One region of the Fructilactobacillus hinvesii genome, then DNA from elsewhere that is predicted to be linked to it. Evidence: predicted binding sites of a transcription regulator. Region 1 holds the regulator's gene; each other region holds the start of a gene.
The links. Region 1 encodes CtsR, which represses protease genes until heat stress. Its sites were predicted from a motif close to TTGGTCAAAAAAGGTCAAANA; they were not measured.
Positions count from the first base shown of each region.

Region 2: a site for CtsR is predicted at 2,879-2,899, ahead of clpP (ATP-dependent Clp endopeptidase proteolytic subunit ClpP). Genes of this name have one in related genera too.
Region 3: a site for CtsR is predicted at 1,990-2,010, ahead of M3M39_RS03560 (ATP-dependent Clp protease ATP-binding subunit). Genes of this name have one in related genera too.
Region 4: a site for CtsR is predicted at 1,421-1,441, ahead of M3M39_RS00710 (ATP-dependent Clp protease ATP-binding subunit). Genes of this name have one in related genera too.

Region 1 is NZ_CP097118.1:610,924-615,635, reverse strand. It holds gene M3M39_RS02940 (ATP-dependent Clp protease ATP-binding subunit) at 1-1,716, opposite strand, end outside; gene M3M39_RS02935 (CtsR family transcriptional regulator) at 1,737-2,210, opposite strand; tRNA gene M3M39_RS02930 (tRNA-Pro) at 2,356-2,429, opposite strand; tRNA gene M3M39_RS02925 (tRNA-Arg) at 2,435-2,508, opposite strand; tRNA gene M3M39_RS02920 (tRNA-Leu) at 2,514-2,599, opposite strand; tRNA gene M3M39_RS02915 (tRNA-Gly) at 2,614-2,685, opposite strand; tRNA gene M3M39_RS02910 (tRNA-Thr) at 2,690-2,763, opposite strand; tRNA gene M3M39_RS02905 (tRNA-Leu) at 2,776-2,858, opposite strand; tRNA gene M3M39_RS02900 (tRNA-Lys) at 2,878-2,950, opposite strand; tRNA gene M3M39_RS02895 (tRNA-Val) at 2,957-3,029, opposite strand; gene M3M39_RS02890 (L-lactate dehydrogenase) at 3,277-4,233, shown strand; gene M3M39_RS02885 (aminotransferase class I/II-fold pyridoxal phosphate-dependent enzyme) at 4,294-4,712, opposite strand, start outside.
Region 2 is NZ_CP097118.1:1,322,164-1,326,875, reverse strand. It holds gene rapZ (RNase adapter RapZ) at 1-198, shown strand, start outside; gene M3M39_RS06765 (gluconeogenesis factor YvcK family protein) at 207-1,214, shown strand; gene whiA (DNA-binding protein WhiA) at 1,227-2,159, shown strand; gene clpP (ATP-dependent Clp endopeptidase proteolytic subunit ClpP) at 2,216-2,842, opposite strand; gene M3M39_RS06750 (phenolic acid decarboxylase) at 3,012-3,518, shown strand; tRNA gene M3M39_RS06745 (tRNA-Arg) at 3,610-3,681, opposite strand; gene gap (type I glyceraldehyde-3-phosphate dehydrogenase) at 3,930-4,712, shown strand, end outside.
Region 3 is NZ_CP097118.1:732,636-737,347, reverse strand. It holds gene M3M39_RS03570 (glycosyltransferase family 4 protein) at 1-1,183, opposite strand, end outside; gene M3M39_RS03575 (glycosyltransferase family 4 protein) at 1-12, opposite strand, end outside; gene M3M39_RS03565 (phosphocarrier protein HPr) at 1,306-1,572, opposite strand; gene M3M39_RS03560 (ATP-dependent Clp protease ATP-binding subunit) at 2,039-4,054, shown strand; gene M3M39_RS03555 (C69 family dipeptidase) at 4,165-4,712, opposite strand, start outside.
Region 4 is NZ_CP097118.1:144,079-148,790, reverse strand. It holds gene M3M39_RS00710 (ATP-dependent Clp protease ATP-binding subunit) at 1-1,339, opposite strand, end outside; gene M3M39_RS00705 (LCP family protein) at 1,618-2,607, shown strand; gene M3M39_RS00700 (hypothetical protein) at 2,627-3,406, shown strand; gene M3M39_RS00695 (DUF4422 domain-containing protein) at 3,436-4,224, shown strand; gene M3M39_RS00690 (glycosyltransferase) at 4,241-4,712, shown strand, end outside.

The DNA.
Region 1 (4,712 bases):
CATCGTAGCCGCCAACTGCTTGGCTAGCTCGGTCTTTCCAACTCCCGTCGGACCTAAGAAGAGGAACGAGCCAATCGGCCGGTTCGGATCCTTCAAACCACTCCGGGCCCGCCGAACCGCTCTAGCCACGGCCGAAACGGCTTCGTCTTGTCCAATCACGTGTTTGTGCAGTTGAGCTTCTAGATTAATCAACTGATCCGTATCGGCTTTTTGGAGCTTAGTAACCGGAACCCCAGTCCATTCAGCTACAATCCGAGCCACGTCTTCGGCGTCCTCTTGTAGTTCATACTGATGATTATCGTTTTCGCGTTGGCGTTGTTGATCACTTTGCTGCTGCAACTGTTGGAGCTCTCGTTCCAGTTCTTGTTCGTGAGCCCGAATCGAAACCGCATCGTCAAAACGTTGGTCCTCAATTGCCTGATCCTTTTCTTTGCGTGCCGTTTCTAATTCTTGCTGTTTTTTCAGCACCGGACTCGTTCCTTGTAGTTCATCAATCCGCACCTTAGCAGCGGCTTCATCCATTAAATCAATGGCTTTGTCCGGCAAGAAGCGGTCACTAATGTAGCGGTGGGATAAATCAACGGCCGCATCAATCGCAGCATCAGTAATCTGAACGTGGTGGTGTTCTTCATACTTCGGCCGTAAGCCTCGAAGAATTTCCTTGGCTTCAGTAACGGATGGTTCGTTCACCTGAATCGTGGCAAACCGCCGTTCCAATGCCGCATCAGACTCAATGTGTTTTTGGTATTCATCGAGGGTCGTTGCTCCCATCATCTGAAGTTCGCCCCGAGCTAAGGCCGGCTTCAAAATGTTAGACGCATCAATGGCTCCTTCGGCGCCTCCAGCTCCAATCAGGGTATGGAGTTCGTCGACAAATAGAATCACGTTCCTACTCGTCTGGATTTCGTTAATCACCTTCTTTAACCGGTTTTCAAATTCACCCCGGTACTTGGTTCCCGCCACTAAGGAGCCCATGTCGAGCATCATAATCCGTTTGTTCAACATGTCCTCCGGGACGGCCTTTTGCACGATCTTTTGTGCTAGACCTTCCGCAATCGCGGTCTTTCCAACTCCTGGTTCCCCGATTAAAACGGGATTGTTCTTGGTTCTTCTGCTCAACACCTGAATGGCCCGCTTGATTTCTTGATCTCTACCAATAATTGGATCGAGTTGCTCATCTCGGGCGGTCTTGGTCAGGTCCTTAGCTAGAGAATCTAGCGTCGGAGTTTGGCTTTCGTTAGCTTGCTTTTCGCGAGCTGCTCCGACGCCTTGGTCCGGAACCCCCATCTTACGGATCGTAATCTTACGAACTTCTTCAGGAGTAGTGCCAAGCCCCACCATAATTCGGGAGGCCACTCCCTTTTCATCGGTCGTCAGGGCCAACAATAGGTGCTCTGGTCCAACCTTTAAGCTCCCGTATTGTTGGGAGATTCGAGCAGCCAGAGCGATGATGTCTCTCATTTTAGGTGAGTAACTCAGGTAGGTTGTAGCTTCAGCATCTAAGTTTCCGTAGCCAACTCGTTGTTCGATTTCCTCAAAAACGTCTTGATCTGTGATTGAGAGTTGCGTCAGGGTTTCGTAAGCAATCCCAGTTTTTTCCAGCGTTAGCGCCAACAAAAGATGCTCGGTTCCCACCGCTTGGTGCTTAAAGCTGCGCGCTTGGTCTTGTGCAATGTTTAACACTCGTTTTGCACTGGGAGTTAATGAATCTGCCATAAAAGCAAGTCTCCTTTCAATTAGCATTCGTACCGTAAACGACTCAACAGAGCCTTCAGGACGTTTGCTCGTACTTTTCCTTCGGTTTCAGCATCAGTAATGGCAATTGCTTCATGAGTTAAGATGGAAGAAATCATGTTAACTTCGCGGGCGGAAAGCATCCCATTATGATAGAGGGTGGTTAGAATGTCTTCTTCGGCTTTTTGGGTAATCTGGGTGCCGATGGAGGTCACCAACTGGTCAAACACTTCAGCATCACTGGCCAAATCAATTTGTTCGATGCGGATGTAACCACCCCCGCCCCGCTTGCTCTGGACCACGTAACCGTCGCGCAGGGTAAATCGAGTTTTAATCACATAATTAATCTGAGAGGGGACGACGTCAAAGTGGTCCGCAATGTCTGAACGACGAATTTCCACTTCCGGCGTGTCCGCACTAAGCAACAATTGTTTTAAATATTCTTCGATTGTATCTGACATGCTGTGATGTGTCATAATCTCATCTCATCTCTGACTAATGTTGACTTTAATTATATAATATCCACAGCAAATAACAAGCAAAGGCCCTCCGTTGGTTTCTAACTATACAAAAAAGTATTGGCTGAAGCCAGCCAATACTTTTCATTGATGCCAATTAAAATCGGGAAGACAGGATTCGAACCTGCGACCCCCTGGTCCCAAACCAGGTGCTCTACCAAGCTGAGCTACTTCCCGAACAATGCACCTAGCAGGAGTCGAACCTGCAACCTTCTGATTCGTAGTCAGACACTCTATCCAATTGCGCTATAGGTGCATAAATGCCGAGGACCGGGATCGAACCGGTACGGTCATTACTGACCGCAGGATTTTAAGTCCTGTGCGTCTGCCAATTCCGCCACCCCGGCATGAATAGCAAAAAAGCGGAAGACGGGATTCGAACCCGCGACCTCCACCATGGCAAGGTAGCGTTCTACCACTGAACTACTTCCGCATAATGCCGACTAGAGGACTCGAACCTCCGACCTCATCATTACTAGTGACGCGCTCTAGCCAACTGAGCTAAGTCGGCAAAAATAATCAATGCGGACGAAGGGACTCGAACCCCCACGTCACTAAGACACTAGAACCTAAATCTAGCGCGTCTGCCAATTCCGCCACGTCCGCATATTATTATTTTTACAAATGAGCCGTGGCAGGTTCGAACTGCCGACCCTCTGATTAAAAGTCAGATGCTCTACCAACTGAGCTAACGGCTCATGTAATGGAAGATACAGGGCTCGAACCTGTGACCCTCTGCTTGTAAGGCAGACGCTCTCCCAACTGAGCTAATCTTCCATTTCTGAGAATCAAAACAGCTACATCGTTTTGACAACTATTAAATCATAGCATCAGATTTTAAAATCGTCAACACATTTTCTGAACTTTTTTTAACTCCTAATTCAATCTCCCCTTTTCTTACTTATATAAGTTGGATTTTACCTTGAATTTAAGAAAACGGTTGCATTTGAATGTGAAAAGTAACACTTTCAATGTTATAATTTAGCTGTATCTTAATAACATTACCACTGAAAGGATGACAGTTATGACTAAGAAACACCAAAAAGTTGTTTTAGTTGGAGACGGAGCCGTAGGTTCATCTTACGCCTTTGCCATGGTTCAACAAGCACTTGCTGAAGAATTCGTGATTGTTGATATCAATAAGGATCGGACCGAAGGAGACGCCATGGACTTGGAAGATGCCATTCCATTCACGGCCAACAAGAACATCTACTCCGGTGACTACCCTGACTGTAAGGATGCCGATTTGGTTGTCATTACAGCTGGTGCTCCCCAAAAGCCTGGTGAAACTCGGTTAGACTTAGTTAACAAAAACCTCAAGATTTTATCTTCCATCGTAAAACCAGTCGTTGATTCTGGTTTTGACGGAATCTTCTTGGTGGCCGCTAACCCTGTAGACATCTTGACTTATGCCACCCAAAAGCTTTCCGGCTTCCCGAAGGAAAAGGTCATTGGTTCTGGAACTTCTCTTGATACTAGCCGGTTCCGCGTTGCCGTTGCCAAAAAGTTTGACATCGATCCGGCCAGCGTAGAAGCTTATATCATGGGTGAACACGGTGATTCTGAATTTGCTGACATCGACGAAGCTTCCGTTGGTAACGTACCGTTATTGAAGTACGCTGCTGATCGTGGCGTTTCTAAAGACACCCTCTTAGAATTAGAAGATGACACTAGAAACAAGGCTTACCAAATCATCAACAAGAAGGGGGCTACTTTCTATGGCGTGGGAACTGCTTTAATGCGGATTTCACGGGCCATCCTTCGCAACGAAAATGCTGTCTTACCCGTTGGTGCTCCAATGGATGGTCAATACGGTTTGAACGACATTTACATTGGCACACCAGCTGTGGTTAATGCCCACGGAATCGCTGACGTGCTTGAAGTTCAACTTAGTGAAGAAGAACAAACTAAGATGGCTGCTTCCGCTAAGACTTTGAAAGAAACGGCCGAAAAAGGAATGCAAGAAACTGGTTTAGCTTAAATCGGTTCAAAAAAGAAGCGCTTCGCAACTGCGAAACGCTTCTTTTTTTTTTGTCAATAATTAATGTTGGTCACAATAAACTTGTAGTCGACGAACGGCTTCTTCCAAATTACTCATGCTGGTGGCGTAACTTACCCGCACGTAGCCTTCGCCTCCGGCCCCAAAACTTGATCCAGGAATCATCCCGACCTTCACCGTCTTGGCCACGTCTTGACAAAAGGCAGCACTACTCAAATGGAAGCGCTCTGGAATCTTTGCAAAGAGATAAAAGGCTCCCTGCGGTTTCTCACACGCAAAGCCTAACCGCGTAAATTCGTTGTAAACGTAATCTCGCCGGCGTTCGTATTCTGCCCGCATGGAAGCGGCGTCATCCATCCCGTTACCAAAGGCTTCTTCAGCGGCTACTTGGGCAGCGGTCATCACGGAGGTCGACATCAATTCGCGCACTTTCGCAATCTCAGTCATCACCGCTGCTGGTC
Region 2 (4,712 bases), 710 kb from region 1:
AAGGCCCTTGATTTATTGGAATTTGAACTGCCCCGGATTCGCCAGAGTTCTAAGGCTAGTGAAACGATTGCCATCGGTTGTACCGGGGGTCAACACCGGTCGGTTGCAATGACCGAACGGTTCGCCAGCCATTTACGGAAACTGGGTTATGTAGTTAACGTAACCCACCGTGACATCGAACGACATAAAGGAGCATAGGAACTGCAATGGTAGATAAAGTTGCAAAACGAATTGATCGCCCCCGCATGGTGGTGATTGGCGGAGGGACCGGTTTGCCCGTGATCCTACGCAACCTGAAAAAACGAGATGTGGACATTACGGCGATCGTAACGGTGGCCGATGACGGGGGTTCGTCTGGAATCCTGCGAAATTACATCAACGTGTTACCGCCAGGCGACATTCGCAACGTGTTGGTAGCTTTGTCAACGTTACCGGAACTTTACCTGGATATTTTTCAGTATCGGTTTAAGTCTTCTGACAAGTTTTTGTCGGGGCATGCGATTGGAAACTTAATCATTACGGCACTCTCAGAGATGGAGGGAGGCTTTTTTGCAGCGGTGCAGGAATTAACCCGAATGATGCAGGTCGATGGTCACGTTTACCCAGTTTGTGACGAAGAACTAGTGCTTCATGCTGAATTTAGCGATGGGAGTCAATTGGCCGGAGAAGCCGAAATTACTGCGGCACAAAAGTTAGTAAAACGGGTCTGGGTAGAGTCACCGACCGATGATCATCAACCAGAGGCCGTTCCCGATGTGATCGATGCCATCATGAATGCAGATCAAATTGTGCTGGGACCCGGGAGTTTGTACACCAGTATCTTACCGAATCTGATGGTTAGTAACGTCGGACAAGCAGTGAAGAAAACCAGTGCCGAAGTGGTGTACATCTGTAACATCATGACCCAAAAAGGGGAGACGGACCACTTTACGGATGCCGATCACGTGCGGGTGCTAGACCGGCAATTAGGGCAACAGTTTGTTAACACGGTGTTGGTTAATAATCGGCCCGTCCCCGCTAGTTACATTGATCACCAACGGTGGGGAGACGAATCCCAACCGGTGGGCCATGACTACCAGGGGCTCAAGGATTTGGGCTGCCGGGTGATTTCATCTGATTTTTTAGAACTCAAGGATCATGGAGCGTTTCATAATGGTCAATTGGTTTCTAACGAATTGATTCGGTTACTCGGCCAACCAAAATTTAATCATTAGGAGGGTCGCGCGATGTCATATGCAAGTGATGTCAAAAAAGAACTGACCCGGTTAGAGGTGCATCGCACCAATGCCAAAGCAGAATTGATGGCTTTGATTCGGATGAATGGAACGCTGACATTATCCAATCAACACTTCTCGTTAGAAGTGCAGTCGGAAAACTCGGCCATTGCGCAACGCATCTATCGTTTGTTGTTGCAGTTTTATCAGGTGAAGGCCAGCGTTGTGGTTCGAAAAAAGATGAAACTTAAAAAGAATAACCTCTACGTGGTCCGGCTCCAGCAACGGGTAGAGCCCATTTTGGATGACCTTGGCATCTTGGACCACTACCAGATTTTAGAACGGGTACCGGTCGAATTGTTACAAGATGACCTGCAGGTTCGTTCCTACCTTCGGGGGGCCTTTTTAGCGGGAGGATCGGTTAATAATCCACAAACCTCACGGTACCACTTGGAAATCTACTCCCTCTACGAAGATCACAGTGAGATGTTAACCGAGATGATGAACCAGTATCACTTGGGAGCCAAGCAGACCAAACGGCGGAGTGGGTACATTGTCTACCTCAAAGAAGCCGAAAAAATTGCGGACTTTTTGCAATTGATTGGGGCAACGAATGCCATGTTAAAATTTGAGGACATTCGGATTGTGCGCGACATGCGGAACTCTGTGAACAGACTGGTCAACTGTGAAAATGCCAATATGAATAAGGTGGCCAACGCCTCAACCCGACAGATTGAAAACATTCAACTGATTGAAGAGCGGGTGGGCCTGGATGCTTTACCGCCCAAGCTTCGGGATGTAGCTGAAACCCGGTTGAAGAATCAGGAAGTTAGTTTAAAGGAACTCGGGGAACTGGTGGAAAATGGGCCCATCTCTAAATCGGGAGTGAATCATCGGCTTCATAAAATTAATGATTATGCCGAAAAGTTACGAGCAGAACTCTAAAAATGGTAAACAAAAAAGGCAGCGAGAAAATTTTCTCGCTGCCTTTTTGCTAAGCGTTATTTTTTATCGGAACTATTTTTCATGATGCCGTCAATCAATCCGTAGTCAACTGCTTCAGGAGCGGTTAAGTAATTATCCCGTTCTGTATCACGGTTAATCTTTGAAAGTGGTTGACCAGAATGTTCTGCTAAGAGTTCGTTAATCATTTTCCGAGCCCGCAGAATTTCTTTGGCAGCAATCTCAATTTCAGTTTGTTGCCCTTGAGCTCCACCAGATGGTTGGTGAATCATGATTTGGGCGTGTGGTAATGCAAACCGTTTTCCTTTGGCACCGGCCGTAGCCAAAACACTGGCCATAGAAGCGGCCATCCCCATGACGATCGTTTGCACGTCGGCTTTGATGAAGTTCATGGTATCGTAGATGGCCATCCCGGAAGTAATCACACCACCAGGAGAGTTAATGTAGAGATAAATGTCCTTGTCAGAGTCTTGGGCATCCAAGAACAGTAACTGGGCAATCACGGCGTTGGCCATGTTATCTTCAATTTCTCCGGAAAGCATAACGATCCGGTCTTTCAGTAAGCGTGAGTAGATGTCATATGCGCGTTCACCTTGTGGTGAGTTTTCAACGACAGTTGGAACTAATGGCATAGTTGAATCCTCTCTTTCTGTTTTAAATTTAATTAGAATTTTTTGAATTCGTGAGTTTATCTTACAATGATGGTCAATCAAGGTCAAACAAAGAGCTTAAAAATCATGTTTAAAAAGTAAGTTTTTATTTTTTAAGCCACTCTTAATGATTTATTAGTGTAAAATTTATAATGTAAAATAATTTAGAAAGGAATTATTAAAGATGAATCGTGAAATTATCACTCTGCAGGATTTTATTGGAATGCAATTAATTTATACTTATGATAATGGATGGGAGTATGAAATTTACATTAAAAATGCCAATAAAATTGATTACCGGATCCATAGTGGTATCGTGGGGGGACGTTGGGTTAAAAATCAAACCGTTAATCTGATAGAACTGGCTCCGGGAATTTTTAAGGTGGTTTGGACGGAACCCACTGGAACTGATGTATCCTTGGACTTCATGCCCAATGAAAATAAAACGCACGGGGAAATCTTTTTTCCCAAGTGGGTTGATGAACATCCAGAAATTACAGTTTGTTATCAAAATGATTATCTTGAGCAGATGCATGAGGCTCGAGAAAAGTACTCCACTTATCCGAAAACGGTCGTTTCTGAGTTTTCAACGATTACCGTTAAGCGGCAACGAGGAAGTAATGATGAAAGTGTAATCAACCAAGCTCCTTACTCAGGAATGGTTGAAGATATTAGAACCAAAAAAATTTAATGGTTGGTCATATTTTTTAGTGAAAAAATAGCTTATTTTTAAAATAAATAAAAAGAGAGGCTGCTTAAGCAACCTCTCTTTTTATTATAAATGCGCCACGAGGGAATCGAACCCCCATCTCAAGAACCGGAATCTTACGTGCTATCCATTACACTAGTGGCGCGTCAAAACACTCTTATTATATTAAACGATTCATACCAAATAATCAACCCCTAATTTAAAAACGGTTTATTTTGCATTCAAAGCCGCTTTTGCTATACTAAAAACCGTAGTTGGCCAGCGACCGGCTACTAATACGGTGATTATCGGTTACCGCTTGATCAGCGAGTAGGAATCACTGACATTTCCTGACAAAAGTGGTAATATAATTACGTATTAAAAATTAGATATTCCTGAAGGAGGAAGCCGATTATGACTACAAAGATTGGTATTAATGGTTTCGGACGAATTGGTCGTCTTGCATTCCGTCGGATTCACGAACTTGGCGCTGAAGGGATCGAAGTTGCTGCAATTAACGACTTAACTACCCCTTCAATGTTGGCTTACTTATTGAAGTATGACTCTGTTCACGGTCGTTTCCCTGGTAAAGTTGAATCAACTGAAGATGCAATCATCGTTGATGGTAAGCGCATTCCTGTTTACGCAGAACGTGATGCTAAGAACATTCCTTGGGTTAAGAACGATGGTGTTGACTTCGTACTTGAATGTACTGGTTTCTACACTTCCAAAGAAAAATCACAAGCTCACTTGGACGCTGGTGCAAAACGAGTATTGATTTCAGCTCCTGCTGGTGACATTACTACTGTTGTTCCTGGTGTTAACTTGGATGTCTTGAGCCAAGACGATAAGATCGTTTCTGCTGGTTCATGTACTACTAGTTGTTTAGCACCTATGGCTTACTGGTTAAACAAAGACTTCGGTGTTAAGGTTGGTACTATGACCACTGTCCACGCTTACACTGCTACTCAAGCATTGCAAGATGGTCCACGGAGTGCTAAGTTTGCTAACAACCGTGCTGCTGCCGTTAACACGATTCCTCACAGTTCTGGTGCTGCTAAAGCTATTGGTTTAGTTATCCCAGAACTTGATGGTGCTTTGAAGGGTCACGCACAACGGGTTGCTACTATCGATGGTTCCTTAACTGAATTAGTAACTGTTCTAGACAAGAACGTTACGGTTGACGAAGTTAACGAC
Region 3 (4,712 bases), 120 kb from region 1:
AATTTTGAGCATGATAATTTGACTCCTTATCGTCGGTCCCTACGTAACGAGTAATGACGTCTTGATAAAAAACTAATACCTGTTCCACAAAATAATCTGCTGAAATGTCATGCAGCTTACGGCGCCGTAACTCTGGCTGATCTGGATAGTCTGCAAGATGTTGCAGGTAATTAATTACCTCCTGACTAAACTCAGCTAGGGTGGTAAACGTCATCCCTAACGACGGATCCGTAATTAAATCATCCGTGTAGGGACTGGCAGCCACTACCACCTTAGTATCAGCCGCCATGGCTTCAATATAGGTTAATCCCTGGGATTCAGAGTTTGAGGTTGAAACAAACAAATCTGCCATTTTATAATAAGCATTCACCTTTTGGTTATTAATTTCACCGGTAAAGGTGACGTGTTGTTGGAGTCCCAAACGAGCGACTTGATCGTGTAAATCTTGAGCAGCTGGTCCATCTCCAACAATTACGAGGTGGGCCGTCGGAATCGCTTCTAAAATGGAAGGCATCTGACCAATCAAAGTATCAATGTCTTTTTCGTATGCCAATCGACTTAATGATAATAAAACCGGCTGCGTTGGGGTTAATCCTAGTTGTTTCCGAATATCGACAGAACTTTTAGCTTCATAATGATTTAAATCAACTCCAGTTGGAATAATGCGAATGGGGCTCTTAACGCCGTAATCGGTCAGTTTATCCAAAACGCGTTTACTAGGGGCCACAATTCCATCTAAATGGCGACAAAAAGCTAATGTTCCTTCTTTCACGTGGATCGGCTTTAATAAATGACCGTTAGCAACGTAGTGCAGGTAATCCTCATACATCGTGTGATAAGTATGGACACAAGGAATGTTCAAGTTTCTGGCTACGAACTTTCCAATCATGCCCATCGAAAATTCCGTCTGCGTATGAACCAAATCTAGGTCAAGCTTTTTCGCAATTTGAGTGGCCTGAAAAAGCCCTCGAACCGCAATTCGACGTTCTGTAAATGAGATAAAGGGAATACTGGAAAAACGATAAATTCCTGCTTCTTGCTCTTCATCTGCATTAGGATCCGTGGTGGTGAAGATATAAACGTGATTCCCCCGTCGTTCTAACTCATCCTTCAACGTTTTAATGGAAGTCGCCACTCCACTCACTTGCGGAAAATATGTATCTGTAAATAAGCCGATATTCAAGCGCCGGTTCACCCTTTCAATTGACGATAAACAACTAAATTATATTGGTTTCAGAGATGGTTTGCAAACTATGTCCCTAAAGAAAAAGAGCTGCCGGAGCAACTCTTTAAGCATCAAATCGACTATTCGATTAAGCCTTCTTCTTTCATGGTTTTAGCAATGGCTTCTAAGGCATCCTTAGCGTCATCACCATCAGCAGTAATGGTAATAACTGCATTTTGACCAACCCCAAGTGACATTACTCCCATAATTGACTTCAGGTTCACCGTCTTGTCTTCGTATTCTAATGTAATGTTAGAATCAAATTTACTAGCAGTTTGCACTAAAAAAGTGGCCGGACGAGCGTGAATCCCAGTTTCTGCAGTGATTTTAAATTGACGTTTTTCCATAATAAACGCACCCCTTTGTTAACCATATTTATACTCTAAGAGTACCAATATATCAGCTAAAATACAAGTTTTTGCGCCTTAGCACAAATTATTAAACTTTCCTTAATTAATTATCCGTGGCGTAATGATACACTACCACCCCGTTCTCAAAAGCGGTTCCTACCACCCGTTTTCGGGTCGGATAATCCATGAAAGCCTGCTGAAACACAAAAAATTGATCTGGCTGAACCGTGAGTTCTTGAATCGTTCCAGCTTGTAACTCTTCTAGCTTTTTTGTAAACGTTTCCTTCGTTGCTTCGATTGGATTCGCTTCCTTTCTTTTTCCTCATTTATTTTACCATAGTTCCCACTCAAATTAGGAAGCGGTGCAAATCCTTGAATCAAAATTAGAGGTGAGTATAATAATAATCACAAATAAAAGTCAACAAAGGTCAAATATGACCATTGATTAAAAGGAGGTTGTACCATGGAAGGACAACAAGGTGCATACGAATTTGGAAATCTTGATGATTTAATTCGCTCCATGCAAGGAAGTAATCAAAACGGAGCTGCCGGAAGCCAAGGCAGTAACGGCGGCAACGGTCAAAAAGGAATTTTAGCTACTTACGGAACTGATTTAACGAAACTCGCTCGGGCTGGGAAACTCGATCCAGTGATTGGTCGGGATGATCAAACTGCCCGCGCCATCGAAGTTTTAAATCGCCGTTCCAAGAATAATCCCGTTTTAATTGGGGAAGCTGGGGTCGGAAAAACAGCAATTGTAGAAGGATTAGCGCAAAAAATTGCTGATGGCACGGTTCCTCAGAAGCTCCAAAGCAAACGGATTATCCAAATTGACATGGTATCGATCATTCAAGGAACCGGAATTCGAGGTCAATTTGAAAAGAAAATGCAACAACTCATCAAGGAAGTGAAGGCTGATCCAAACATCATCCTCTTCATTGATGAAATTCACGAAATCATGGGAGCTGGTAACTCTGAAGGCGGACTCGATGCCGGAAACGTCTTGAAACCTTCCCTTGCCCGCGGGGATTTCCAGTTAATTGGTTCTACGACCCTCAAAGAATACAGAGAAATTGAAAAGGATTCGGCGTTAGCTCGACGATTCCAACCTATTATGGTGAACGAACCGACTCCAGAACAAGCCGTTAAAATTCTGCGGGGACTCCAAAAAAACTACGAAGACTACCACTTAGTTCACTACACGGACAAGGCGATTGAAGCGGCTGTCAACCTTTCGAACCGCTACATTCACGAGCGTTATTTGCCAGATAAGGCGATCGATCTTATGGATGAAACCGGATCGCGCAAGAACCTAACTCTAAACATCATTGACCCGCAGGCCATTGAAAAGGAAATTGCCCAGGCGGAGAAAAATAAAGAAGCAGCTTTACACAAGGAAGATTATGAACAAGCTGCTTTCTACCGTGATCAAGAGAAGCAACTAGAAGCTCAACGTGATCGGGGGGCTCATAATTACAACACTAATAACAACACGGTTACCGAAAATGACATGCAACAGGTTGTTGAAGAAATCACTGATATTCCCGTTGGTGACCTTGAAGACCAAGAAAAAGAACAACTGAAACAGTTGGATCACAACCTAGAAAAACACGTGATTGGTCAAGATCAAGCCGTCTCTCAGGTTGCCAAAGCCATCCAACGGAATCGGATTGGTTTCAACAAATCCGGTCGGCCAATCGGTTCCTTCCTGTTTGTTGGCCCAACGGGTGTGGGAAAAACTGAGTTAGCCAAGCAACTGGCCAACCAACTCTTTGGTTCCAGAGACGCGCTGATTCGGTTTGATATGTCTGAATATCGAGAGCCACAATCAGTTGCAAAATTAATTGGAGCAGCCCCTGGATACGTGGGTTATGATGAAGCCGGACAATTAACCGAAAAAGTACGGCGGCACCCATACAGCTTAATTCTGTTCGATGAAATTGAAAAAGCACACCCCGACGTATTACACACCTTCTTACAAGTCTTAGATGACGGTCGCTTAACCGATTCACAGGGACGGACGGTTTCCTTTAAAGATACAGTTATCATCATGACCAGTAACGCGGGAACGAACGCCGGTTCAAACGTTGGATTCGGTGCCGAAGCCAGCGGCAAAACCCACTCCGTTTTAGACAAACTGGGAGCTTACTTCAAACCTGAATTTTTAAACCGGTTCGATGGGATTGTGGAATTCAATCCATTGAAGAAAACCGACTTAGTTAAGATTGTGGATCTCATGTTAGACGACATGAATCAAAATCTTCAGGATGCTGGCATTAACGTTGCCGTTACCCAACCAGCTAAGCAAAAACTAGTGGAATTAGGTTACAACCCTGCTATGGGAGCACGGCCATTACGGCGAATAATCCAAGAGCAAATTGAAGATCCTACTGCTAGTTATCTACTGGATCACCCTGCAACTAAGAAATTAGTTGCAGATGTCAACAAAGAACAACAAATTCGCGTTACAGCACAATAACTAAAAAATCCAATCGTTGCTAGCAACAACGATTGGATTTTTTTAGTTAATTTAAATTTTTATTAACAACCAAAAAACGGCCCCAATCATCAGATTGGCACTGTTTTTGATTACAGGTTCTTGTCCATATCATACGTTAACTTAGATAAGGTTAACCCCTTACTCATTAACTCATTCATAAACTGGTGCACCCGATCGTGCATTTCGTTGGTCAAACTTTGATTTTGTTTTTCTAAGAAAGCTGGAACATCCGCTTCTTCGAGGTGACGAGCTTGATAAATGGTATTTTCCAAGTGGGTCAAAAACATTTGATTGGACTCCGTCTTAAAGTCCCGAGCCATTTGAATGAACTGTGGATAATGCGATTCCACAATCATCGAAAGCTTGCGATACATCCAGTAGGCGCTTTGATCGTCCATCGTCAACGGCGTGGTTTCATACGTAGTCGGTGTATGATCGACGTTTGCAAAGAACGGAACATATGGACTAAAGGCGGGTACCCCAAAGTTTAACCACATAATGGCAGCCCATTGCGGATTTTCCGCATCATTGCGAAATTGAAGCACGTGAGAATTTTGGGTCCGGTTCATTGAAACGGGACGGAATTTCGTCTTTAACGCTTCGGGTCCATTCCCTAACGGGTCATAATCAGTTTCGT
Region 4 (4,712 bases), 470 kb from region 1:
TGCCTTCGTCAAAACCGGCCCGGTTCCGGCGAATGGCGTTAACAACGGCATCCACAGCTTCATCTTGACCGATGATGTGGGATTTGAGCCGGTCGCCCATTCCCTTGAGCCGTTCCATATCGTCAGAACTCATTTGAGAAACCGGAATTCCGGTTAACCGTTCTACAGATTCAGCAATGTCAGCTGGAGTTGCTACTGGAGTTTCTGAGTTGTCAGACTGGTTGTTTAACTTCTTTTCCAGTTCTTCAATCTTAGCTTTGTCCTTAGCAGCAGCTTCGAAGTTTTCGGCCTTAGCGTCTTCTTCCTTTTGTTGCTTAGCAGCCTTTAATTCTTTTTCCAGGCTAACTTTGTCAGTAACTGGGTGTTTAGCAGCTAGGTGAGCAGCGGTCATATCAACTAAGTCGATTGCCTTATCAGGCAAAGAACGCTGTGGAATGTATTGTTCTGAGTAGTCAATGGCAGCCTTTAAAGCGTCATCTGGTAATTTAACTTGGTGGTGGTCTTCGTAAGACTTGCGAATTCCTTGCAGGATTGCAAACGTGGTTTCCTTGCTAGGAGCGTTAACCGTAACATCGTTGAAACGACGAGCTAAAGCAGCGTCCTTCATAATGGTGTTTCGGTATTCATCTTGGGTCGTAGCTCCAATGATGGAGATGTCACCCCGAGATAAAGCAGGTTTCAAGATGTCAGATAAACCTTTACCACCGTTTTCATCGCCAGATGCACCGGCACCGACGATTTGGTGAATTTCGTCGAAGAAGAGGATCACGTTTTTACGTTGTTCAACTTCTTTAACTAATTTTTGAATGTTTTCTTCGTAGGCACCCCGGTATTGGGTTCCGGCTTCCAGAGAAGAAAGGTCAATCGAAATAATTTGTTTGTCTTTGATGGTAGCAGGAACGTCACCGTTGACAATCTTTTGAGCCAGACCTTCAACGATAGCGGTCTTACCAACTCCGGCGTCTCCAACTAAAATTGGGTTATTCTTAATCCGCCGACTTAAAATTTCAGCGGTTTCTTGAATTTCCTTGTCACGGCCGATAACAGGGTCTAAGAGACCTTGCTTAGCTTCATCAGTTAAATTCCGACCGATTTTATCGAGATAACTTTCTTGTTTTTGATTTGCTTGATTTGTTTGGTTAGGGGTGACGTTGTGTTGCCCGGTTTGACCAGGGATACGTCCCGTCCGCCGCATTTCAGCGACTTGTTCTGGGGTTAATTCGTGGCCGTTAACGACGTAACGAGCGTTCGGGTTATCCCCCATGTTGTTAAAGAAACTGTTAAATAAATCATCCATTCCACTGTTACCGAATGGATCATTTCCAAAATTACGTGGCATAGAAAAATCCTTCTTTCCTAAGTTATTGGGAAGGCATTGGATGAATTCCCGGTAGAGATATTTCTATATCTCTATACTTATAGTTTAACCTTTCTTAACCAAAAAGGACAGCGATTAGCTCACAAAAGTCAAAAAAAGTCAAAAAATTAACTTAATTCTTACAGAAATTCACGCGTCGCGGGGGACACGGCCAACTTAATGTTTTAAAATCTACTTTAGTTTGGTAAACTGTAACTATTGTATTTTGGACTTATAAAAGATAAAGGAGATTATCCGTTATGGAAGAAAGTCGATTAGATCGTGATCAGCAACCGAAAAAATCACATCGAACCCGAAACATTATTTTGACGATTATTCTAGTTTTACTATTTGGGGTAGTGGCTTTTGGTTCCTATAAGTACTTTGCCGTTAAAAACGCGGTTAATAATGCTTATAACAGTGCCGGTTTACAAAAAGAGCGGGACACGAGTTCTCTGTTGAAAAACAAAAAGCCGATTTCCATCCTACTGATGGGAACCGATACAGGGGAATTGGGGCGGACTTACAAAGGACGAACCGATACCATGATGATCGTAACCATTAACCCCACTACGCACAAAACTTTAATCACCAGCATTCCTCGGGATACGGCCGTTAACATCCCAGGTTACTCAGATCAATCTCCAGCTAAGATTAACGCTGCTTATGCATATGGAAGTGCTAAAACTGCCATTCAAACGGTGCAAAAGATGCTGAACGTACCGATTGATTACTATGCCTTGATTAACATGCGCGGATTAGTCCAAATTGTGGATCAGGTTGGTGGGGTAACGATTTCACCAGAACTGACTTTTGACTACGAAGGGTACCACTTCACTAAGGGACAACCAACGAAGATGGACGGAAAGAAAGCCTTAGCTTACTCTCGGATGCGTTACGATGACCCCCGGGGAGATTTTGGCCGGGAACAACGGCAACGACAATTATTGGAAGGAGTGGTTACAAAGAGCGGTTCCGTAACTTCATTATTAAACCAAAACTTCATCAACTCGATTGCGAAAAACACACAAACTGACTTGCAATTCTCCGATCTCTCAGCGATTGCAACGGGATACCTGTCGGCTCGTAACAACATTGAAAACACGTACTTAAGCGGGCAGTCTGGAGAAGAAATTCAAGGGCAAGATATGGAAGTTACGCCACAATCTGAACTACAAAAGACGACCAACCAAATCAGAAGTAGTTTAGATCTGCCGCAGGCCACCACTGGAGATATCGCTTTAAATTAAAAGGAGGGTTCGCAGATTAATGGAATATTCAAAATTTAAGTATATGCTGTATCACTTGAGCAATTTATTTAGTAGCAAAGGCTTTCTGCTCGCTTTTGCAGTCTTATTTTTTGTACTGGTAGCAGCTGTCTTTTGGTATGACTATCGGACAAATGGTCCGATTTTTTCTGGAACTTTAAAACAGGGTCAGCACGGGCGGAAAAATAACATTCGGAAAGAAATTTGGCTGGCAATCATTCCGTTACTGTTGTTAGTTCTTTTTGTCGGGGGTAAAAAGGGCTTGGCAAAGGTTGACCCACCAAGCGAGTTAATTCCAAGTAAACAAATTAAGTTAGCGACGACGGGACACGTAGCTTCAATTGATGGAGAAAATGGGAAAGTGGCAATCGTTACCAATGATCGGCATGAAGATAATCCCATTATTGCTAAAGTGAATAATCGCCCGGTTTCTCCTCACGATCCTTTGATTGTTTCATATGGAGGGACTCACCTTACTAACAAAGAGTTATTAGCGTTGAATACAGGTGATCAGGTTAAAATTATGGTGCACCCATTTACCTGGAAATATAAAAATCATGCCCAGTTTAATGGCTCCAAAGATGCTCAAAAGCAATTGGATTTATTAAATGAGGGAAAAGTGAACGGAGAAGTTAAAAAAGATAAGTCGAAGCCAAAACTTAAACCAACTCCGAAACCAACCACTGGTCTCACCGCTGGAAGTCCAGCCACGACAACCACTGGAACTGGAATGACCAGTTCTAATTATGGCTATGATGGAACAGCGGGCAGTACTTATTAATTTAAACCGAGTTAAAGGAGTTGATTTCAATTAAAGCCAAAGTTTTGGTCGCCACTCATAAAGATGCACCAATGCCTAAAGATCCGGTTTATCTGCCCATTTTGGTCGGAGCAGATCGAAACTTTAAGGGGCAAAAGGGGTATCAACTAGACAATACGGGAACGAACATTTCTCGGTTAAATCCGAACTATAACGAATTAACGGCCGTTTACTGGGCTTTTAAGAACCTGCCAGATGTTGATGCTGTGGGTTTAGTTCACTACCGACGGCTTTTTAGTAAGACGCATAAGCGTGATTTGGAGCATGTTTTAACTTCGGCAGAGGTGGCTGAGTTATTAGAAAAAGCACCAGTAGTTTTACCTAAGAAACGGCACTACGTGATTGAAACGATTTACTCTCATTACGTTCATTCCCATCATGAGCAACCCTTAATTAATTTGAGAAATGTAATTAAGCAGGACTATCCTGACTATTTGTCCTCGTTTGATCAAGTGCTTAATCGTCGGTCGGCCCACATGTTTAACATGTTCATCATGAAGAAAACTGCCTTTGATGACTATTGTGAGTTCATTTTCCCCGTTTTATTTAAAGTGCAGGAACAAACGGACATCTCTAATTATTCCGTCCAAGAGGCGCGTGTGTATGGCTATCTGTCCGAATTGTTGATGGATGTTTGGGTCACCAAGAACCAAGTCAAATTTGTGGAATGTAATTGGGTTCAAATTGGAGATCGACAGTTAATCAAAAAGGCTTGGGGCTTTTTGAAACGAAAGTTCCAAAATAACGATGACAAAAATCAAGTGAATTCGCACTTTTAGTAGAGGGGGTGCAAAAATGAAAAAAATTATGATTTTTGTTCCCTTTATGACTGGATACGGGGGCACAGAGACGGTTATCGAAAATCTTTTCGATGAATACAACAAGACGTTGCCAAACGATCGGTATCAATTAAGCCTAAGTAGCATTGGGGGAACGATTGATACTGGTTGGTTGAGTAAAATTAAAAATAAAACGGTTTTACAGTTAAGTCGCAACAAAAAAATTAGAAAAATTGAGTATTTAATTTCTTTATTCTTTATCCTGAATCATCAGATCAGAAAAGAACGTCCGGACGTGGTTATTTCTAATAGTTACATTATGTGGTTTTGTTTGACGGTATTGAAAAGAATCTTCGGTTATCACTATCAAGTGATGGCGTGGTACCATTTCTCGTTAGATTCCCACCAAGTTCCCGAAATGTTTTTGAAGGCAGCGGATGGTTATTTGGTAATTAGCACGGGAATTGCCCATCAATTGGAGCAGCGGG